Linked DNA regions of Casimicrobium huifangae. The protein of the gene in region 1 interacts with the protein of each later gene in a pairwise test. Links are inferred from orthologs where the notes say so. Each region holds a gene or a part of one and is shown in the gene's direction. Other genes may lie near its edges. The genes, in order: aceE, FKL89_RS10480 and nth.

What was found.
Region 2: the proteins of aceE (region 1) and FKL89_RS10480 interact in binary tests that used the Escherichia coli proteins (3 or more experiments, as listed by UniProt). The link is inferred for Casimicrobium huifangae from one-to-one orthologs.
Region 3: the proteins of aceE (region 1) and nth interact in binary tests that used the Escherichia coli proteins (3 or more experiments, as listed by UniProt). The link is inferred for Casimicrobium huifangae from one-to-one orthologs.

The regions. Positions count from the first base shown.
Region 1 is NZ_CP041352.1:676,397-683,146, forward strand. The notes cover bases 2,437-5,693. They hold aceE (pyruvate dehydrogenase (acetyl-transferring), homodimeric type), read left to right. Parts: upstream 2,437-2,811; coding sequence 2,812-5,493; downstream 5,494-5,693. Other genes in these bases: aceF (dihydrolipoyllysine-residue acetyltransferase), read left to right, coding at 5,509-5,693. Outside these bases: FKL89_RS03075 (hypothetical protein), read left to right, coding at 19-555; FKL89_RS03080 (glycosyltransferase), read right to left, coding at 664-1,329; FKL89_RS03085 (Bug family tripartite tricarboxylate transporter substrate binding protein), read right to left, coding at 1,426-2,391; more of aceF, read left to right, coding at 5,694-6,750. UniProt on the Escherichia coli protein: Component of the pyruvate dehydrogenase (PDH) complex, that catalyzes the overall conversion of pyruvate to acetyl-CoA and CO(2).
Region 2 is NZ_CP041352.1:2,298,713-2,305,205, reverse strand. Bases 2,060-5,059 are described here. They hold FKL89_RS10480 (ATP-binding cassette domain-containing protein), read left to right. Parts: upstream 2,060-2,659; coding sequence 2,660-4,459; downstream 4,460-5,059. Other genes in these bases: FKL89_RS10475 (ABC transporter permease), read left to right, coding at 4,456-5,059; FKL89_RS10485 (HlyD family secretion protein), read left to right, coding at 2,060-2,663. Also shown: FKL89_RS10495 (DNA-binding protein), read right to left, coding at 1-703; FKL89_RS10490 (TetR/AcrR family transcriptional regulator), read right to left, coding at 884-1,546; more of FKL89_RS10485, read left to right, coding at 1,662-2,059; more of FKL89_RS10475, read left to right, coding at 5,060-5,586; FKL89_RS10470 (ABC transporter permease), read left to right, coding at 5,592-6,493. UniProt on the Escherichia coli protein: Part of the ABC transporter complex YbhFSR that could be involved in efflux of cefoperazone. Probably responsible for energy coupling to the transport system.
Region 3 is NZ_CP041352.1:3,433,193-3,439,569, forward strand. Bases 1,279-4,162 are described here. They hold nth (endonuclease III), read left to right. Parts: upstream 1,279-2,326; coding sequence 2,327-2,998; downstream 2,999-4,162. Other genes in these bases: FKL89_RS15480 (1-acyl-sn-glycerol-3-phosphate acyltransferase), read right to left, coding at 1,279-1,637; FKL89_RS15485 (RnfABCDGE type electron transport complex subunit B), read left to right, coding at 1,681-2,316; FKL89_RS15495 (DUF1841 family protein), read left to right, coding at 3,131-3,568; FKL89_RS15500 (RCC1 domain-containing protein), read left to right, coding at 3,810-4,162. Outside these bases: FKL89_RS15475 (glycosyltransferase), read left to right, coding at 193-924; more of FKL89_RS15480, read right to left, coding at 945-1,278; more of FKL89_RS15500, read left to right, coding at 4,163-5,201; FKL89_RS15505 (RCC1 domain-containing protein), read left to right, coding at 5,198-6,377. UniProt on the Escherichia coli protein: DNA repair enzyme that has both DNA N-glycosylase activity and AP-lyase activity. The DNA N-glycosylase activity releases various damaged pyrimidines from DNA by cleaving the N-glycosidic bond, leaving an AP (apurinic/apyrimidinic) site.

The DNA.
Region 1 (6,750 bases):
TTCGGTATTGGGGGACAAATGAATCGTTTGCAGAAATCTTTGACGGGTGTCGCACTGGCTTGCGCCGTTGCAATGGGCGGGGGCGGTGCAACCGCTGCAACCGGCGGGTGGGGCGCTCAGCCCGCAGCGTCGGCCGCCTGCCAGACCCTGAATGCTTTTCCTCCGTCTACCGGCGCTGCCGGCACGACCAATGGCAATCCGACGCTGGCATTTGTTGCCGGCGATCGGGTCAGCATTTCAGTCACGATGGGCACGGCGACGTCGTCATCTGTCTCCATCGTTGGCAATTCGACGGGTACGCCGGTTTTGGCCGGGCCGTTGACAGGCCCGGGCACCCTCAGCTACACGGTGAACGGCCCGCTCCCGGCTGGCTCAATCGGCATTGGCTTTTATGTCAATTCGACAACGCCGCAGGGCGGAACGGTCACGGTCGCCATTTCTTGCGCCGACGCGCCGTCGATAGTGCCGGCGTGGGGACCGCTTGGCGCCGGGTTGGTGACTTTCGCTGCCGCGATGGTTGGCGCGCTGACCCTGCGTCGCCGCCGTCGCGCCTGATCTCCTGAGGATAACGGCCGGTTTGCACGGCCCGCTGCGGCGCACCCAGGTGCGCCGCGCTTTTTTTGGGCTCCGTTTTGCAATGGCGGGCGTTGCTTTGCCGTCAGGTCACGCCCCTTCAATGCCGCGCGGCTGGTCGGCAGTGGTAGTAGACGCCTCCCACTTTTGCCGATAGCGGGCGCAAGCCTCGCGCCACGCGTCGCTGCGGAAATTGCCCGGACTCTGGTGGGTGATGCTGATTGGCCAGGTGCCAATGCGAAGCCCACGTGCATGGGCTTCGCGGCAGAAGTCCATGTCGTAAAAGTGGAAGCTGAACTGCTCGTTAAAACGGGCGCCACGGCTCATAGCCGCATCCCTGTTCACCGCAATGAATACGCCATCGACGAGCCGACATGGTGTCGTGCTTGATCCGAAGCGGGACACGCGACCAAACGGCTCGGCGCCGTTGGCGATAGCACCACTGAGGCAATCCTCGGCATCCCAGTTCAGCTGCTCATCGGTAAACGCCCACGACACCTGCCCCTCGCTACAACGGGTATTTCCGACGACGCCTACGACATCAAACGCCGTGACCGCCTGCAGCAGGCGATCCGCCAGAAAAATGTCATCAATCCAGACGTCATCGTGGATGAACAGCAATACGTCTGACTGACTTTGCGCCAGGCGATGGTTGTAAACGGCCGGTAGTCCGACTCGGTTCTGGAAGGCGATGCTCGCGGTGATGCGGGGGTCAGCGAGTCGCTGCAGCGACAGGCCGAGCGCGGATCGTTCCATGAAATCGTGACGCGACAGGCGTGTCGCGCTGACGACCTCGATAGGCCGGACCTGGGTCAACGTATCAGCCCGCTTGCTGCAAACGTGATATCAGCCTCATTCCGCCTCGATCTTCGCCGCTTTGGTGAGCTGGCCCCAGCGCTTGACTTCGCTGTCGATCAGGCGGGCGAGGGCGGCGGCGTCGGTGGAGTCGATGTCGAAACCGCCCGCGTGCAGCTTGGCCTTGACGTCGGTGCTGGCGAGCACCTTCTGCAATGTGGTGGTGAGCTTGGCAGCGATGTCTTTCGGCAGGTTGGCCGGCGCCATCAGCGCGAACCATGGCACCAGCTCGTAGCCCGGTACCTGTTCCGCGATCGCTGGCAGATCCGGCAACGCGCCGGAGCGTTTGGTGCTGGTGACGCCAAACGCCTTCACCTTGCCGCCCTTGATCTGTGCCTGGGCATTGCCGAGATCGGCGAACACCACTTCAATGTTGCCGCCCAGCATGTCGGTGATTGCCGGCGGAATGCCCTTGTACGGAATCATCTGCATGTCGCCCTGGATCATCGAAGCGAACAGCGAGCCGGACACCCACGAGCCCGACGATCCCTGGCCAAAGCGCACCTTGCCCGGATTGGCCTTGACGTAGGCGATGAAGCTCTTGAGGTCGGTCGCGGGCACTTTGTCGTTGACGATCAGCACGAACGGCGTCGTCGCAATCTTGCCAATCGGCGTGAAGTCCTTCACCGGGTCGTACGGGACTTTCTTGAGCAGGCTGGTCACTGCCGCCTGGGTGGTGCTGGTGGTGACCAGCAGCGTGTAGCCGTCGGCCGCAGCGCCCTTCACCTCGTTGGCGCCGATGGTGCCCTGGGCACCGGACTTGTTGTCGACCACGATCGGCTGGCCGAGCTCCTTGCCCATCGCTTCGGCGAGCACGCGGCCAACGACGTCGGTGGCGCTGCCTGCGGGGAACGGCACGACGAACTTGATCGCCTTGGCCGGATAGGACTGCGCGAAAGTCGGTGCAACCAGCGGTGCCAGTGCCAGCGCGATGCTCACGGCGATGAGATGACGGATCTGCATAAAAAAGCCTTGTGTCGTCAGAGGGGCTTCTGGCCGATCGGTCAGAAGTGGTGCTGCGATTTTAGGAAGCAACGGCCGGCGCGACTGAAAATCGCCGCATTTGGCGAAGCATCTTTTTTTCTGAAGCCCCGTCCCGATTGGGCTAATGGCTTATTTCAATGAAAAGTCGACTTGTTGGCAATTGGCCCGATAAGCCCGGTTTGAATGGGGATCAAGCAACTAAGCCATAACGGAGAAAATAATTATGGAATCGCTTTCCACAATGCGAAATCTCTTCTAGAATTTCCGCATTCGCCGTTGCGACAGTGTGCGATTAGCGAACCTGTCACCACGGCAACATTTTGTGCATTGCACACACGCGACAATGTGCGTAAAGGCCGCGTGAGCGGGCGATGCAGGGCAGACAACGCAAGGAGGAACATGATGCAAAACCGCAATCTGTCGGGTCGGAACGACCTTGACCCGCAGGAGACCAGTGACTGGCTCGACTCACTCGACAGCGTGATCGCCAACGAAGGCTACGAACGCGCCCACTTCCTGCTTGAGGCACTGTTTGACAAGGCGCGCCGCACCGGTGGCAAAGCGCCGTTCTCACCGAATACGGCCTACCTCAACACCATCCCGGCCCACCTCGAGGCCAAGAGCCCGGGCGACCATGAGATCGAGCACAAGCTGCGCAGCTACGTGCGCTGGAACGCCGCGATGATGGTGCTGCGCGGCGGCAAGAAGGATCTCGAACTCGGCGGCCACATTTCCTCGTTCGCCTCCGCTGCCACGCTCTATGACGTCGGCTTCAATCACTTCTGGCACGCCCCTTCGGCCAACCACGGTGGTGATCTCGTTTACGTGCAGGGCCACAGCGCGCCGGGCGTCTACGCCCGCGCCTTCATGCTCGGTCGCCTGAGCCAGGACCAGATGGACAACTTCCGGCAGGAGGTGGATGGCAAGGGCATTTCAAGTTACCCGCATCCGTGGCTGATGCCCGATTTCTGGCAACTTCCGACGGTGTCGATGGGTCTCGGCCCGCTGATGGGGATCTATCAGGCGCGGTTCCTCAAATACCTGCACGCCCGCGGTCTCGCCAACACCGAAGGGCGCAAGGTCTGGGTGTTCTGCGGCGACGGCGAAATGGATGAACCGGAGTCCCTCGGCGCCATCAGCATGGCCGGCCGTGAAGGTCTCGACAACCTCGTCTTCGTTATCAACTGCAACCTGCAGCGACTCGATGGGCCGGTGCGCGGCAATGGCAAGATCATCCAGGAGCTCGAAGGCGACTTCCGTGGTTCCGGCTGGAACGTCATCAAACTGATCTGGGGCGGCTACTGGGATCAGCTGCTCGCCCGCGACCGGGACGGCACGCTGGTCAAGCGCATGGAAGAGGTGATCGACGGCGAATATCAGGTCATGAAGGCGCGCGACGGCGCCTATGTGCGCGAGCACTTCTTCGGCAAATATCCGCAATTGCGCGAGATGGTGGCCAACATGTCCGACGAGGATGTGTGGCGCCTCAATCGCGGTGGCCACGATCCGCACAAGATCTACGCCGCCTACGACAGCGCGGTCAAACACAAGGGCCAGCCGACGGTGATCCTCGCCAAGACGGTCAAGGGCTACGGCATGGGCCACAGTGGCGAGGGCCTCAACATCGCCCACCAGGCCAAGAAGATGGATCTCGAATCGTTGCGCCAGATGCGCGACCGCTTTGGCATCCCGGTCAAGGACGAAGACCTCGCCAGCTATCCGTACTTCAAGCCCGCGCCTGATTCGCCGGAAGGCAAATACATGCGCGAGCGCCGCGAGGCACTGGGCGGCTACCTGCCGCAACGCCGCACCAAGAGTGTCAGCCTGCCGACGCCGGAGGTGAGCGCCTTCGATTCGCAATTGAAGGGCACCGGTGATCGCGAAATCTCGACCACCATGGCCTTCGTGCGCATCCTCAACACGCTGGTCAAGGACAAATCGATCGGCCGCCATGTGGTGCCCATCGTGCCCGACGAATCGCGCACCTTCGGCATGGAAGGGATGTTCCGTCAGCTCGGCATCTGGAACCAGCAGGGCCAGAACTATCAGCCGGTCGATGCCGACCAGCTGATGTTCTACAAGGAGGCCAAGGACGGCCAGATCCTGCAGGAAGGCATCAACGAGGCGGGCGGCATGGCCGACTGGATCGCTGCGGCGACCAGCTACAGCAACAACAACGTGCCGATGCTGCCGGTGTACATCTTCTATTCGATGTTCGGCATCCAGCGCATCGGTGACCTTTGCTGGGCGGCGGGCGACATGCGCGCGCGCGGCCTGCTGGTGGGCGGCACGGCGGGCCGCACCACGCTCAACGGCGAAGGGCTGCAGCACGAAGACGGCCACAGCCATGTGTGGTTCAGTTCGATCCCGAACGTGCGCACCTATGACCCGACCTTCCAGTATGAGGTCGCGATCATCACCCAGCACGCGGTGAAGCGCATGCTCGATGAGCAGCACGACGAGTACTACTACCTGACCGTGATGAACGAAAACTACGTTCATCCTGACATGCCGGCCGGCGCCGAGGCGGACATCATCAAGGGCATGTACCTGTTCAAGGAAGGCGGCAAGGAGAAGAAGAAGGGCATGCGTGTGCAGCTCACCGGCTCCGGCACCATCCTGCGCGAGGTCATCGCGGCGGCCGATCTGCTGCGCACCGACTGGGGCGTGGAGAGTGACCTCTGGAGCGCGCCGAGCTTCAACGAACTGCGCCGCGACGGCATCGACTGCGAGCGCTGGAATCTGCTGCACCCGATGGACGAACCGCGCGTGCCGCACGTCGCCAAATGCGTCATGTCCAGGGCCGGCCCGGTGGTCGCCGCCACCGACTACATGCGTATCTACGCCGACAGCGTGCGACCCTACATCAAGAAGACGTACAAGGTGCTCGGCACCGACGGCTTTGGCCGTTCGGACAGTCGCGAGAACCTGCGCCGCTTCTTTGAGGTGAACCGCTTCTACGTGACGGTGGCGGCGCTCACCGCGCTGGCGGAAGACGGCGTCATTGAGCGCAAGGTGGTGGCGGACGCGATCAAGAAATACGGCATTGATCCGAACAAACCGAACCCGACCACGGTTTAAGGAGCGGGACAAATCATGGCAAAGCAGGAACTGAAAGTCCCGGACATCGGCGACTACAAGGACATCCCGGTCATCGAAGTGCTGGTCAAGGTCGGCGACGTGGTGGCGAAGGAGCAATCGCTCGTCACGCTCGAATCCGACAAGGCCACGATGGAAGTGCCGGCCGAAGCGGCAGGCACCGTCGTGGAACTGCGCGTGAAGCTTGGCGACAAGGTGAGCGAAGGTTCGGTCGTGGCGGTGATTGAGGCAGGCGCAGCCGCGCCAGCCCCGGCGCCGGCGAAAGCGGCTGCGGCCCCCGCATCCGCCCCTGTTGCGGCTGCACAAGCTGCGCCCGCCGCACCCGCATCAGGCGGCGGCGCAGTCGAAGTCAAAGTCCCCGACATCGGCGATTTCAAGGACATCCCTGTCATCGAAATCCTGGTCAAGGTGGGCGACACGGTCAAACTTGAGCAGTCGCTGGTGACGCTTGAGTCCGACAAGGCGACAATGGAAGTGCCGTCCACGGCGGCCGGTGTTGTCAAGGAGATCAAGGTCAATCTTGGCGACAAGGTTTCCGAAGGTGCGATTGTTGTGATCGTTGAGGCCGCTGGTGCCGCCGGTGCCACCAGTGCGCCGGTCGCGGCGGCGCCTGCCGTGGCAGCAGCGCCTGCGCCCGCGCCGGTGCCTGCAGCCGCTCCAGTCGTGGCGTCACCCGCTCCAGCAGCAGCCGCAAGCGCCATCAACGAAGCGAGCTTCAGCAAGGCGCACGCCTCGCCGTCGGTGCGCAAGTTCGCTCGCGAGCTCGGCGTGGATCTCGGTCGCGTCAAGGGCAGTGGCCCGAAGAGCCGCATCCTGATCGAAGACGTGCAGGGCTTCGTCAAGGGCGTGATGAGCGGTGCCGCTGCAGCACCAGCAGCCTCTACGACGGGCGGCGATGGCGGTGCAGCGCTTGGCCTGTTGCCGTGGCCAAAGGTGGATTTCTCGAAGTTCGGCACCGTGGAAGCGAAACCGCTGTCGCGCATCAAGAAAATCTCCGGTGCCAACCTGCACCGCAACTGGGTGATGATCCCGCACGTCACCAATCACGACGATTGCGATATCACCGATCTCGAGGCTTTCCGCGTTCAATTGAACAAGGAGATCGAGAAGAGCGGCGTCAAGGTCAGCATGCTCGCGTTCATGATCAAGGCAACCGTCGTGGCATTGAAGAAGTTCCCGAACTTCAATTCGAGTCTCGACGGTGACAACCTGATCCTCAAGAGCTACTACAACATCGGC
Region 2 (6,493 bases), 1.6 Mb from region 1 along the record:
AGCGGGCATTGTCCTCGTGGCTACGGATGAGTTCCTGTTGTTTCGCGTTCACTGTTTCCTTGACTGCCCGCAATTCGCCCTGCAAAAACTGAATCTGCTGCTCGAACTGACGCTGATCTTGCTCCCGTTGCTCCTTCGCCGCAGTGCGGAAATGCTCCAGCGCCTCTCTGGCGTGCCGGTGCTTCTCTTCCAGCGATACGCGGTGCGCATCTTCCTTAGCCAGCAACCCCTCCATATCCAGGATACGCTGAGACATTTGCGCCCGAACGATTCTCTCTTCCTGAAGCGTGGACAGGGTTTCGGTATGCGCCGCTCTCTCTGCCGCCAATTCCACGGCCTGACGCTCAGACTGACTGCGGAAGGATTCCGCTTCGTTACGTAATGCGGTGATGCTGTCGTTCAGCGCTGCAATTTCTGCCTTGTGCTTGTCGGTCAGAGCCGCCAAGCGCTGATCAGCTTCTTCATGCAGGCGCTCAGCGAGTCTGCCAGCCAGATCCTGGATGGCTTCGCTGACGGCAACCTGAGCGCCGGTACTCCCGCCTTCCTCTTCCTCGATTTCCTTCAAGTAGCGGTGGATCGTGCCTTTCGAGCCGGTATTGCCTAGTTCGCCTCGGATGGCATCGATTGATGGGTAGCGCCCCATTGCCAACAGATTGTTACGCGCTCTGACGACTTCTGATTTGTAAATTCCGGCTCTGGCCATGGCATCCTCGAATTTCGTACCGTATTACGTAATATGATATTACATACTATGATTACGCAACGCAATGTTTTAAATATACGAAATCTAAGACGTGATAATGGTTGATTATTTAGTGTGATGGCTGATTTTTTGAAATTTTGTCCTTGGAGCAGTACGAATCGTAGATAACTGAAGATTGCCTCAGGCTCTTGCCCGTTCAGCGTACTCCCGGGCTATCGCACCCAGCCCGCCCATGGCGAAGTGGAACAGGTGGTCGGCAACCATCTGGGGAGGCATCTGAAAAACCTCTTTCAAAGGCCCCGGGAAGGTGCGCCCGCCGACCAGCAGCATCAGGCAGGGGGTAATCACGTTCATCAGGCAACGGGTCACGGCCGGATCTTCTGCAGGTATTCCGGTAATCTCGCTGAGTAGTCGTTTGACGAGCAACATCTTGGGCAGCGCTTCATCCTGGAACAGCACCTGCAGATGTGAACTTGGCGCCAACACCTCCCTGGCAAGGACACGCAGCTGCCAGGCTTGAGGTTCTTGCATGGCCTGCGCGACCAGTTGCTCTATCAGCACACGCAATTTCGATTCTGGTGGCGATTCGCTACCAACCAGTTGCTGCAGGTCGGCCATGCCCAGCAGCTGGCCATGGGCCGCTGCCAATACGGCCTGGTACAGGCCGCTGCGGTTGCCGAAGTGATAGTTGATGGAAGCCAGATCCACCTGCGCCCGGGCGGCGATGTCCTTGTTGGACGTTTCGGCGTAGCCCGTTTCGGCGAACAGCTCACCTGCAGCCTCCAGTATTCGTGTTTTTGTGGCTTCGCCATCCGAACGAAGTCCGCGTGCGGGTTTGATCATCCCTTGTTTTCCAAAGTAGATAAGGCTTGCATTGTCGAATAGATTAACTTTAAAATCAATTTAATATCTGGTGCGCAATACATCCTCCCCTCATGTCCCTTTCTGGATATTCATCATGAAAAAACCGCTCATTGCCCTTGTTCTCCTGGTTGTGTTGGCCTTGGGTGCTTGGGCGTGGATGCACCAGCGAAACCAGGGCCACGACGATGCGCTGGTGCTGCACGGCAACGTGGACATCCGCCAGATTGCGTTGGCCTTCGATGGCAGTGGCCGTGTGGCTGAATTGCGCGTCGAGGAAGGCGATCGCGTGAACGCAGGAGTCGTGCTGGGAGTGCTGGATACCCGCACCCTGGCCTTGCAGGCCGAACAGGCACAAGCGCAGATTGGTGTTCAGCAGCAAACCCTGCAACGTTTGCGCAATGGTGCACGGCCGCAGGAAATCGCCCAGGCCAGGAGCCGTGTGACTGCAGCCCAGGTCGATGCCGCACAGGCCGAGCAGGATCTGCAACGTTTGCAAGGCATCGCCGCCAACACGCAGGGGCGTGGTGTCAGTGCGCAAGATCTGGACCGCGCCAAAAGCCATCTGCAGGTTGTCCAGGCCAAGCTGACGGATCAACAAGAAGCCTTGCGTCTGACAGAACTGGGACCGCGCGCAGAGGACGTGGCCGGCGCCGAGGCGCAGCTCAAGGCGGCGCAGGCGCAACTGGCCTTGCTGCAGCACCAGATCGCTCAAGGCCAACTCAAGGCGCCGGCAGACGCCGTGGTGCGTTCGCGCCTGCTCGAACCCGGCGACATGGCGACACCGCAGAAACCTGTGCTGGCCCTGGCGCTGACCCAGCCCAAGTGGGTGCGTGTCTATGTGGGCGAGCCTGACCTGGGTCGGGTCAAACCCGGTATGCCGGCACGTGTGACCACGGATGGCTCCCCCGGCCAGTCCATCGCGGGCAAGATCGGCTACATCTCCTCGGTGGCCGAGTTCACGCCCAAGTCGGTACAGACTGAAGCGTTGCGCACCAGCCTTCTCTACGAGCTGCGCGTACTGGTCGATGACCCGCAGGATGTGCTGCGCCTGGGGCAGCCGGCCACCGTCCACCTGACAGCGGGCACCGCGCAATGAGCGATGGCGGCGCGACGGTCGTCGCCGATGGGCTGCGCAAGACCTTCGAGGCGCCGGGCGGCGGTCCCTTGCATGCGGTGGGCGGCTTGTCGCTGACGGTGCGGGCGGGTGAGTTGACGGCCCTGGTCGGCCCGGACGGTGCCGGCAAGACCACCTTGATGCGCATGATGGCCGGACTGCTCAAGCCCGATGCGGGGACATTGCGCGTGCTGGGCATCGACGTCGCCCACGACCCGCAAACGGTGCAGGACCGCATCAGCTACATGCCGCAGCGCTTCGGCCTGTACGAAGACCTGAGCGTGCAGGAAAATCTGGACCTCTACGCCGATCTGCACGGCGTGCCGCAGGCAGTGCGCCGCGAGCGCTTCGCGCGCATGCTGGAAATGACCGACATGGCGCGCTTTACCGCACGTCCGGCCGGCAAGCTCTCGGGCGGCATGAAGCAGAAGCTGGGTCTGGCCTGCACGCTGGTGCGCTCGCCGGACTTGCTGCTGCTGGACGAGCCCAGCGTGGGCGTCGATCCGCTGTCGCGCCGCGATCTGTGGCAGATCGTGCAGCAGCTGGTCGATGACGAAAGGCTGAGCGTGATCGTCAGCACCGCCTACATGGACGAGGCCGAGCGCTGCACCCAGGTGTTCGTGATGCACAAAGGCCTGCTGCTCGCCGAAGGTGCTCCGGGCGCGCTGCGCGAACGCGCCCGAGGGGTGACCTATGTGGCCACGCCACCGTCCGGTATGCCCGCCCGCGACCTGCAGGCACGATTGATCGACGCCGATCGATTGATCGTCGATGCGGTGCCCAAAGGCGGCGCGGTGTGGTTCATCCGCCAGCCCAAGGTGGAAACCCACGTGCTGGACGGACTGCTCGGCGACATCGACTACCAGCCGCGCCCGGAAGAACTCGAAGACGCTTTCATGATGATGCTGCGCCAGCAACATGCCGAGGGCGCGGAGTCGACGACCCGGGTATCGGCATCGTCTCCCGGAGCGCCCACGTCGTCCCCGCAGATGTCCTCGAATGGCAATGGGAACGGGCCGGTGATCGTGGTGCGCGATCTGGTACGCACGTTTGGCGACTTCACCGCTGTCGCCAGCACCTCCTTCGATGTGGCGCGGGGCGAGATCTTCGGTCTGCTCGGTCCCAACGGAGCAGGCAAGACAACCACCTTCCGCATGCTCTGCGGTCTGCTGCCGGCCAGCAGCGGGCATTTGGAAGTGGCCGGCATGAATCTGCGCACGGCGCGCGCCCAGGCACGGGCGCGCATCGGCTACGTGTCGCAAAAGTTCGCGCTCTACGGCAACCTGACGGTGCGCGAGAACCTGGAATTTTTCGGCGGTGCCTATGGGCTGCGCGGCCAGGCGCTGCGCACGCGAGTGGCGGCCACGCTCGCCCAGTTCGGCCTGGAGCCCACCGCCATCAGCGGCCTGCTGCCAGGTGGCTACAAGCAGCGCCTGGCCATGGCCACCGGCCTGCTGCACGAGCCAGACATCCTGTTCCTCGATGAGCCCACCAGCGGCATCGACCCGCTGGCGCGGCGCGCCTTCTGGCGCACCATCACCGCGCTCGCCCAGGCGGGGGTGACGGTCATCGTCACCACGCACTTCATGGAAGAGGCCGAGTATTGCGACCGCATCGCCATCCAGGATGCCGGCAAGGTGCTGGCGCTTGGCACGCCGCAGGCGGTGCGCGAGCAGGCAGGCGGTGACGGCGGCACCGACATGAACAGCGCCTTCATTTCCATCGTCGAGCAGGGTCGCGCCGACGGCCGGGACAGGAACCCGGGAGGCCGCGCATGAGGCATCCGGAGTTCATGCGGCGTTTCATCGCCCTGCTGCGCAAGGAAGTGCGCCAGATGCTGCGCGACAAGAGCAACCTGGCGGTGGGACTGCTGCTGCCGATTGCGCTGATTCTGCTGTTCGGCTACGGCCTGTCTTTCGATGTGAAGAACGCGCCGGTCGCGGTGGTGCTGGAAGACAGCGCGCCCGATGCGCGCGCGGCGGTCGCGGGTTTCCAGGGAACGATCTACCTCTCACCGGTGTGGGTCACACACATGACCGAAGCCGAGCGCTTGCTGCGCGCAGGCGAGGTGGACGCCATCGTGCGCGTGCCGCAGGACTTCTCGCGCCGGCTCGCAGCAGGCGATGCCCGCATCCAGCTGGTGCTCAACGGCGTCAACTCGACCACCGCGCAGACCGTGGAGGGCTACGTCAACAGCGCCATCGCTACTTGGGCGCAAAAGCAGGTTGACCGTGCTGGTAACAAGCCACCCGCGCTGGGGCGCGTGGAGGTGGTGCAGCGCATGTGGTTCAACGAAACCGGCAACAGCAGCTGGTATCTGGTGCCCGGACTGATCGTTCTGGTGCTAACGCTGATCGGCGCCTTCCTCACGTCGCTGCTGATCGCGCGCGAATGGGAGCGCGGCACGCTGGAGTCGCTGTTCGTCACACCCGTGCGGCCGCTGGAACTCATCTTCGCCAAGCTGGCGCCGTACCTGGTGGTCGGTGCCATCGACCTGGTGCTGTGCCTGCTGGCGGCGCGCTTCCTGTTCGAGGTGCCACTGCGCGGCTCCCTGCCCATCCTGTGCCTGGCCTCGATGCTTTACCTGCTCGTCTCGCTGCTGCTGGGGCTGTTCATTTCCGGCAAGACGCGCAACCAGTTCGAGGCCAGCCAGCTGGCCATGCTGGTCAGCTTCATGCCGGCCATGATGCTCTCCGGCTTCGTGTTCGACCTGCGCAACGTCCCGCTGGTCATCCAGGTCGTAGCGCAACTACTGCCCGCCACGCATTTCATGGGCCTGATCAAGACGCTGTTCCTGGCGGGCGACCATGGGCCGACCATCCTGCGCAGCGTCGCCATCCTTTCCCTCTACGCCGTGGTGCTGGTGTTCGCCACACAGCGCACGCTGCGCAAGTCACTGGACTGACAGCCATGGCTTCCTTCATTGTCACATTCACCCAGATCATCGCCTTGGTGCGCAAAGAGCTCCTTGCACTCATCAAGGAGCCGGCCAGCCGTGCGCTGCTGATTGCCCCGGCCTTCCTGCAAGCCCTGCTATATGGCTATGGCGCCACTTACGACCTCACGCACGTGCCTTATGCCGTGCTGGATCAAAGCCGCAGTGCGGCGTCGACCGAGCTGCTGGCGCGGATCGATGGCACCGGCGTGTTCGTGCGCGCCGCCACGCTCACCTCGCCGCGGCAGATCGCCGAGATGGTCGATGCAGAAAAGGCCTTGCTGGTGCTCAGTATTCCGCCGGACTTCGCGGCACGGCTGGGTTCTGGCCAGCCCGCGCCCCTGCAGCTCATTCTGGACGGGCGCAACTCCTCGACGGCGGGTTCGGCCGCCAGCCACGTCGGCGCCATCGTGGCCGCCTACAATGCCTCGCTGGGCACCGGTGCCCCAGGCATTCGCGTGGAACGGCGCGCCTGGTTCAACCCCAACCTGGAGTCACGCTGGAACATGATGCCTGGACTGATTGCCGCGCTGAGCATGTTGCAGACCCTGCTGCTGGCGGCGCTGTCGGTGGCGCGCGAACGCGAGCAAGGCACCTTCGACCAGTTGCTGGTGACGCCGCTCACCCCGATGCAGATCCTGATCGGCAAGGCGCTGCCTTCCATCCTGATCGGACTGCTGCAGTCCACCATCATCTTCCTGATCATCCGTTTCTGGTTCGAGATCCCGATGCAGGGCTCGGTGGGGCTGCTCTACTTCGGGCTGATCGTCTTCACCGTCGCGTCCGTTGGCGTGGGCCTGTCGATATCCGCCCTGTCGCTGACCATGCAACAGGCGATGCTCTACACCTTCCTGCTGATCATGCCGCTGATGCTGCT
Region 3 (6,377 bases), 2.8 Mb from region 1 along the record:
CGCCCGTCGAATAGTGCTTTGCCGAAGTTTTTGGGCCGCATGATCGGTCGCCCCACGAACAGATGGCTATCTGCCGCGACATTGACGTGGCCCCCAATTCGCGCTGTTTCATCAGACTTTCGAGCCGGATATTGATCGTGCCGACTACATGCAGTCGAGGCGAAATTCAAGTGTGTACAGCACAATACGGGAATGATTTCCGTCTTGGTTCCCGTCCACCGCCTCCCTCTCGCATGGTTTAACCAGTGCCTCGCATCGATTGAGTACGATCTTGCCCTGCTCGAGAATGCGCATCCAGACCAACCGCCGGCGGAGATAGTTATCGTCAATGACGGCAGCGATCAGACGGACCTTCTCAACTACCTCGAAGGGCGATCAAAGCAGCCGCGCTACCGTGTCGTGCACTCAGCGTCCAATGTAGGCATCCCGGCGGCGCTCAACCTTGGCATTGAGGCTTGCCGCCACGAATTGATTGCCCGCGTCGATTCGGACGACATCACGCTGCCGGGCCGCTTCCTTGCGCAGTGGGAACTGATGCAGACGACGCCGTCGATTGATGTGCTCGGCACGGCGTTGAACTACTACATGCAACAACCAGGCGGTGCCTGGGCCGCAGGACAGCTGGTGCGACACCCGGACGTGATCACGCGCGAGATTGGGCTGCGCAGCCGCTGGTTCATGAACCACGGTACGGTGATGTATCGCAAGTCCGTGCTGACCGCGGTCGGCATGTACGACGCCGGCCTGCGTGGATATTCCGAGGACTTCGAGCTGTGGATCCGCCTGCTGCGCCACGGGCGCGTGTTATGGAACCTGCCCTCGTCTTACTATCTGTTGCGAATCCGCACAGGTAGTGCGTCGCAGGGATTCAACGCGGCAAACGACGCGTTCCTGCGGACCACGCAAGCAACGCTGCGCGAATGAGGATCTTTTGCAGCTAGTGACTAGCCGCCATCGTTTGAGCGAAATTTCCACGGCGCTGCCTTCTCCGGCACGCAACCACGATTGCCCAGCTGGCGATAGTAGCCATCAATCGCAGCCAGGTCAGTGGCTGCATCGCCGCAGGGCGTGAGAAAGGTGTCAACGACGACGCGTTTGCCGGGAAAGTCGAAGGCGCCCAACGCAATGGGCACCCTCGCCGCGACTGCGACGTAGTAGAAGCTCGACCGCATATGCGGCACATAGCTGCGCGTACCTTCTGGCGCGATCACGAAGCGCATGCGCGGTTCGGCGGTGAAACGTGCCGCCATTTGTTCCACGAATCCGGTTGACGCCTTGCGATTGACCGGAAAGCCGCCAACGCCGCGGAAGAACCAGCCCCACGGCCACTTGAACAGGCTCTCTTTGCCAGCGAAGCGGAGGGCGTCGCGCTGCAGCGTGAGGCCAATCGCCCACTTGGTCAGCAGGCCAATCGGAAAATCCCAGTTGCTGGTGTGCGGGTACATGATGATCACGCACTTGTCCGGCATCGGCTCTGCGATCTCCAGGCGCCAGCCGCGCTGCCGTAACCACCAGGCGGACAAGCGCGACAGTGGCCCATAGCTGCCCGGCACGCGATGCCCTGGCGCGCGCTCCAGACGCGGCACGGAGCCGTCCTGTGCACGCACTGTTCCCGGCACTACCTCCTCCACCGCCATATTGCAGCCGCCGGCAAGGGCGGTTCCACGATAATTTGCACCGATGTTAGCCGCTGCCGTTTCACCCGACCTTGATGCAATCGATGTTTTGCTGCCACAAACCCAGTGTCAGCGCTGTGGCTACGCCGATTGCCGCACCTATGCGTCCGCGATGCACGCAGGCGAGGCCGATCTCAACCGCTGCCCGCCAGGCGGCGAAGTCACCCGCGTTGCACTAGCAGGCTTGCTGCAACGCGACGCGATTGCTCTCGCTGACGACGTTGATGCCTATGCGGCGGAACACGTCGCGCTGATCGACGAGGCCGCGTGCATCGGTTGCGCTGCCTGCCTGCCCGTGTGCCCGACCGACGCCATCGTCGGCGCCTCGAAGCGGATGCACACGGTGATCGCAGCCGACTGCACCGGCTGCGAGCTTTGCATCATCGCCTGCCCGGTAGATTGCATCGCACTGATCCCGGCCGTCACCCCTGCCAATCGTGTCCACGACACGCTGCTTGCCCGCCAGCCTCAAGCCAGTGACCTGCGCAAGAAGTACATCGCGCATCAACGGCGCTTTGCAGAACGGGCCGAAGCCAGGGCGGCGGCGCATGTGCCGAAGCCGCAGTCGGACAAGCAGGCGCTGCTTGCGGACATTCTCGCCCGCGCGAAAGCGCGTGCCGCCGTACCGCCGCGGGCGTGAGAGTGCGCAAATGAACGCCGAAAAGCGCTACCGCATCTTCGCCACACTGGCGAAGGCGAATCCCGATCCGAAGACCGAGCTCGAATACGGCAACCCGTTTCAGTTGGTGATCGCGGTGCTGCTCTCGGCGCAGGCCACCGACAAATCAGTGAACGCCGCCACGCGCAAGTTTTTCCCGTTCGTGAAGACACCGGCCGATCTCGTGCAGCTCGGCGAGGCGCAACTTTCCGAGCACATCAAGACCATCGGACTCTTTCGCAACAAGGCCAAAAACGCAATCGCCGCTGCACGGCAACTGATCGAGCGCCATGGCGGTGAGGTGCCGCATGATCGGGCCGCGCTGGAGGCGCTACCGGGCGTCGGTCGCAAGACGGCGAACGTCGTGCTGAACGAGGCCTTCGGCGAGCCCACGCTGGCGGTGGACACGCACGTGTTCCGCGTCGCCAACCGCATGAAGCTCGCGCCCGGCAAAACGGTCGACGAGGTCGAACGCAAACTGCTGAAGTTCACGCCGCCAGAATTCCTGAAATCGGCGCATCACTGGCTGATCCTGCATGGCAGATACACGTGTACGGCCCGATCGCCTCGATGCGATGTCTGTTGTGTTTTCGAACTGTGCGAGTACTCGGGCCGAACACGCGCAGGACGAAGGACGAAGGACGACGCTCCCGCTGGTCGCTAGGACGCAAAGGTATGCAACCACTTCTCTCGGTTCGATCAACCCTCGTTGCCAAGCTTTGCGTCATAGGCCGAAACGGCCGTCGTCCTAGCGAGCGCCAGCGAGCGTCGTCCTTCGTCCTTGCGCGGAGCGCAAATGTTTAACCCCTCCCGCGATCAGGCGCGGCAATTCTTCATCGACAGCTGGGCAAAATTCCGCCGTGGCGATGCGCTGACGCCGCTGGAAGAAAAGACCGTCGCCATCATTGCGCTGCACCCGGAATACCACCGCATCCTGCAGAACCCGGAGTCGTTCATCACGACCGACTGGCGGCCGGAAGCGGGGGACATCAATCCTTTCCTGCATCTCGGCTTCCATCTTGCGATTCAGGAGCAGCTCGATATCGATCAGCCGCCAGGCATTCGCGCCATTCACGCCCAGCTTGCCGCCAAGCACGACGACGAGCACGCAGCGAAGCACGAAATCCTTGAGTGTCTCGGCGAAACGCTGTGGCAATCACAGCGCACCGGGCAGGCGCTGGATGGTGCGCTTTACCTGAGCCTGCTGCGGCAACGGGTACCGGCGAAGCAGTAGACGCGGATCGCTCGTGGCGTTCTGTCGGGCAAGCAGCTTTTTCGTAAAAGTGCCTACCGATATGGGCTCCATGGCAAAAAGTACCAACAGTCGACTTAACCGCTTTTTGCGCTGCTAGCCCTTATTGAATAAGGTTTACAGCGAAAAGATGATGCTGTAACGAACCGTCTGCCAATGCGGTTTTGACCCGGTTTTTCCCGGCTGCGCTTTGATGGGTATCGGATCTTCTTTCCGGCCACCCATGACGCCTTTCTACCCATCGTTCAACGCCCGCCGCCTGCTACGTCACTTGCTGGCGGTGCTGGCGACACTGCTGCTCGCGGGCAGCATCGGCGCGCCCATCGCGCAGCCCTACACGCAAATCGCCACTGGCGAATATCACACCTGCGCCCTGCTCGACAGCGGCGGCGTGCACTGCTGGGGCGATAACTTTCGCGGTCAGCTCGGCAACGGCATATCCGGCAACGGGCAGGAATCACCGGAACCGGTCCGCGTGGCCGGCCTCAACACCGCCGTGCACATTGCCGCCGGTACATCGCACAACTGCGCTGCGCTGCGCGATGGCCGGGTGCAGTGCTGGGGCTACAACTTTCGTGGCCAGCTCGGCAATGGCGGCACCACCCCAAGCAGTACACCAGTGCTGGTGGGCACGGTGACCGACGCCATCGCCGTGGCCGCCGGGGGCGATCACAGCTGCGCGCTGCGCCAGGGCGGCGGCATCAAGTGCTGGGGCTACAACGGCGACGGCGAGCTGGGCCATGGCGGTAGCGACTTCTATCTCACCAACCCGGTTGACGTGGCTGGCATCACCACCGCCACGGCGATCAGCGCCAGGCACCTGCACACCTGCGCCCTGCTCGCCAGCAATACAGTCAAGTGCTGGGGCCGCAACAGCGACGGCCAGCTTGGCGACGGCAGCTACGTTTCGCCGCGGCGGACGCCGGTTGACGTGCAAAGTCTCACCAACGTCAGCCAGATCGCCGCTGGCTGGCTGCACACCTGCGCTGCACTGGTCTCGGGCGGTGTCGTGTGCTGGGGCAGCAATACCTACGGCATGCTGGGCACCGGCAACACCACGGCCAGCAACACCTGGGTGAACGCCTATCCGACATTGACCAGCGTGACGGCCATTGCCGCCGGCGAACAGCACAGTTGCGCAGTTCGCCAGGCCGCCGGGCGCATCGAATGCTGGGGCTACAACGGCAACGGACGACTGGGCTACGGCACGATCGTCGGCACCGGCATCACCGTTGGCACGGCGAAAGTGCTTGGCAACGACAACTTCGTCAGTGTCAGCGCCGGACGCACCCACACCTGCGCCCTCACCGCGGCCGGCAGTGCCAAGTGCTGGGGGGCCAATGGTGCCGGGCAAATTGGCACCACCCACTTCGCGACTGGTGGTGACGATCACGCGGTGCCACAGTTTGTCGCGCCGCGTTGCGAGCTTGATATCGACGGCGATGGCATCTTCTCTGCGGCCACCGACGGTGTGCTGGCGGCACGTGCCCTGGCTGGCATGAGCGGCAGCGCGGTCACCGCAGGCGCCATTGGCGGCGGGGCAACGCGCACCAGCTGGCCACAGATTCGCAACTTCCTGATTCGCGCCTGTGGCGTCGCGGGGCTCGCACCATGAACAGCAAACCATCATCAGGCCGGCTGGTAGCCGCTGGCGTGGCCGCACTGGGCCTGTCCCTGATCGTCGCTGCGCCGGCATCGGCGCAGACCATCTACACGCAGCTCTCTGCGGGCAGCAGTCATAGCTGTGCCGTGACCAACAACGGTCGCATTCACTGCTGGGGCGCCAACACAGTGTTTGGCGTGCTCGGCAATGGCAGTATCAGCGCCAGTGCCGTGCCAGTGCCGGTACGCGGCATCAGCAACGCGGTGGAGGTGCGAGCGGGGCTGTTTCACACCTGCGCGCGCCTGGGCGATGGCAGCGCCCGCTGCTGGGGCAAGGGCAGCGATGGCGCCCTCACGCAGGGCAGCTTCGACAACAGCACAGTGCCGGTAACCGTGTGGGGCTTCGGCGCGGCCGGGCCGGCGCGGCAGATCGGCGTCGGCGCGCAGCACACCTGCATCCTGCAGCAGGGCGGGCGACCCTTCTGCGCCGGCCGCAACGATTGGGGGCAGGCAGGCTTCGCCCCCAACCCGGCCAATCAACCGTGGAGTGTGCCCATCCTCAACGTTGATGAAATCGCGGTCGGACACTATCACTCCTGCGCCCGCGTGGGCGGCACAGTGTCGTGCTGGGGCCAGAACACCAGTGGTCAGCTCGGCAATGGCAGCGCCGTGACGTCGAGCAATACGCCGGTTGCGGTCACCGGTATCAGCACCGCGATCGCGCTATCAGCGGGTCGCTCACACACCTGCGCTTTGCTGGCACCCGGCGGCGTGCTGAGCCTGAGCAGCGTCGTTTGCTGGGGCGACAACTCGACAGGGCAACTGGGTGACGGCGGCAATGGTGGCTTCAGCAACACGCCGGTGACGGTGGCCAACCTGGGCAGCGCCGGCAACACCCCGGATGCCATCGCGGCGGGTGCCCAGCACAGCTGCGCGCGCCTGCTGGATGCCACCGTGCAATGCTGGGGCCTTGCCCTCTACGGCGCTGTCGGTGATGGCAGCGATGGCAGCGTGACCTATCGTCTCAGCCCAAGCACCGTGGTCGGCCTCGCGCCGGCAGCGGCCGGCGTCAATGCAACCACCGCCAGCCTGGCGGCGGGCGACAACACCAGCTGCGCCATCATGTCTGACGGCGGTATCCGCTGCTGGGGATACAACGAATTCGGGCAGGGCGGCCACGGCCACGGCG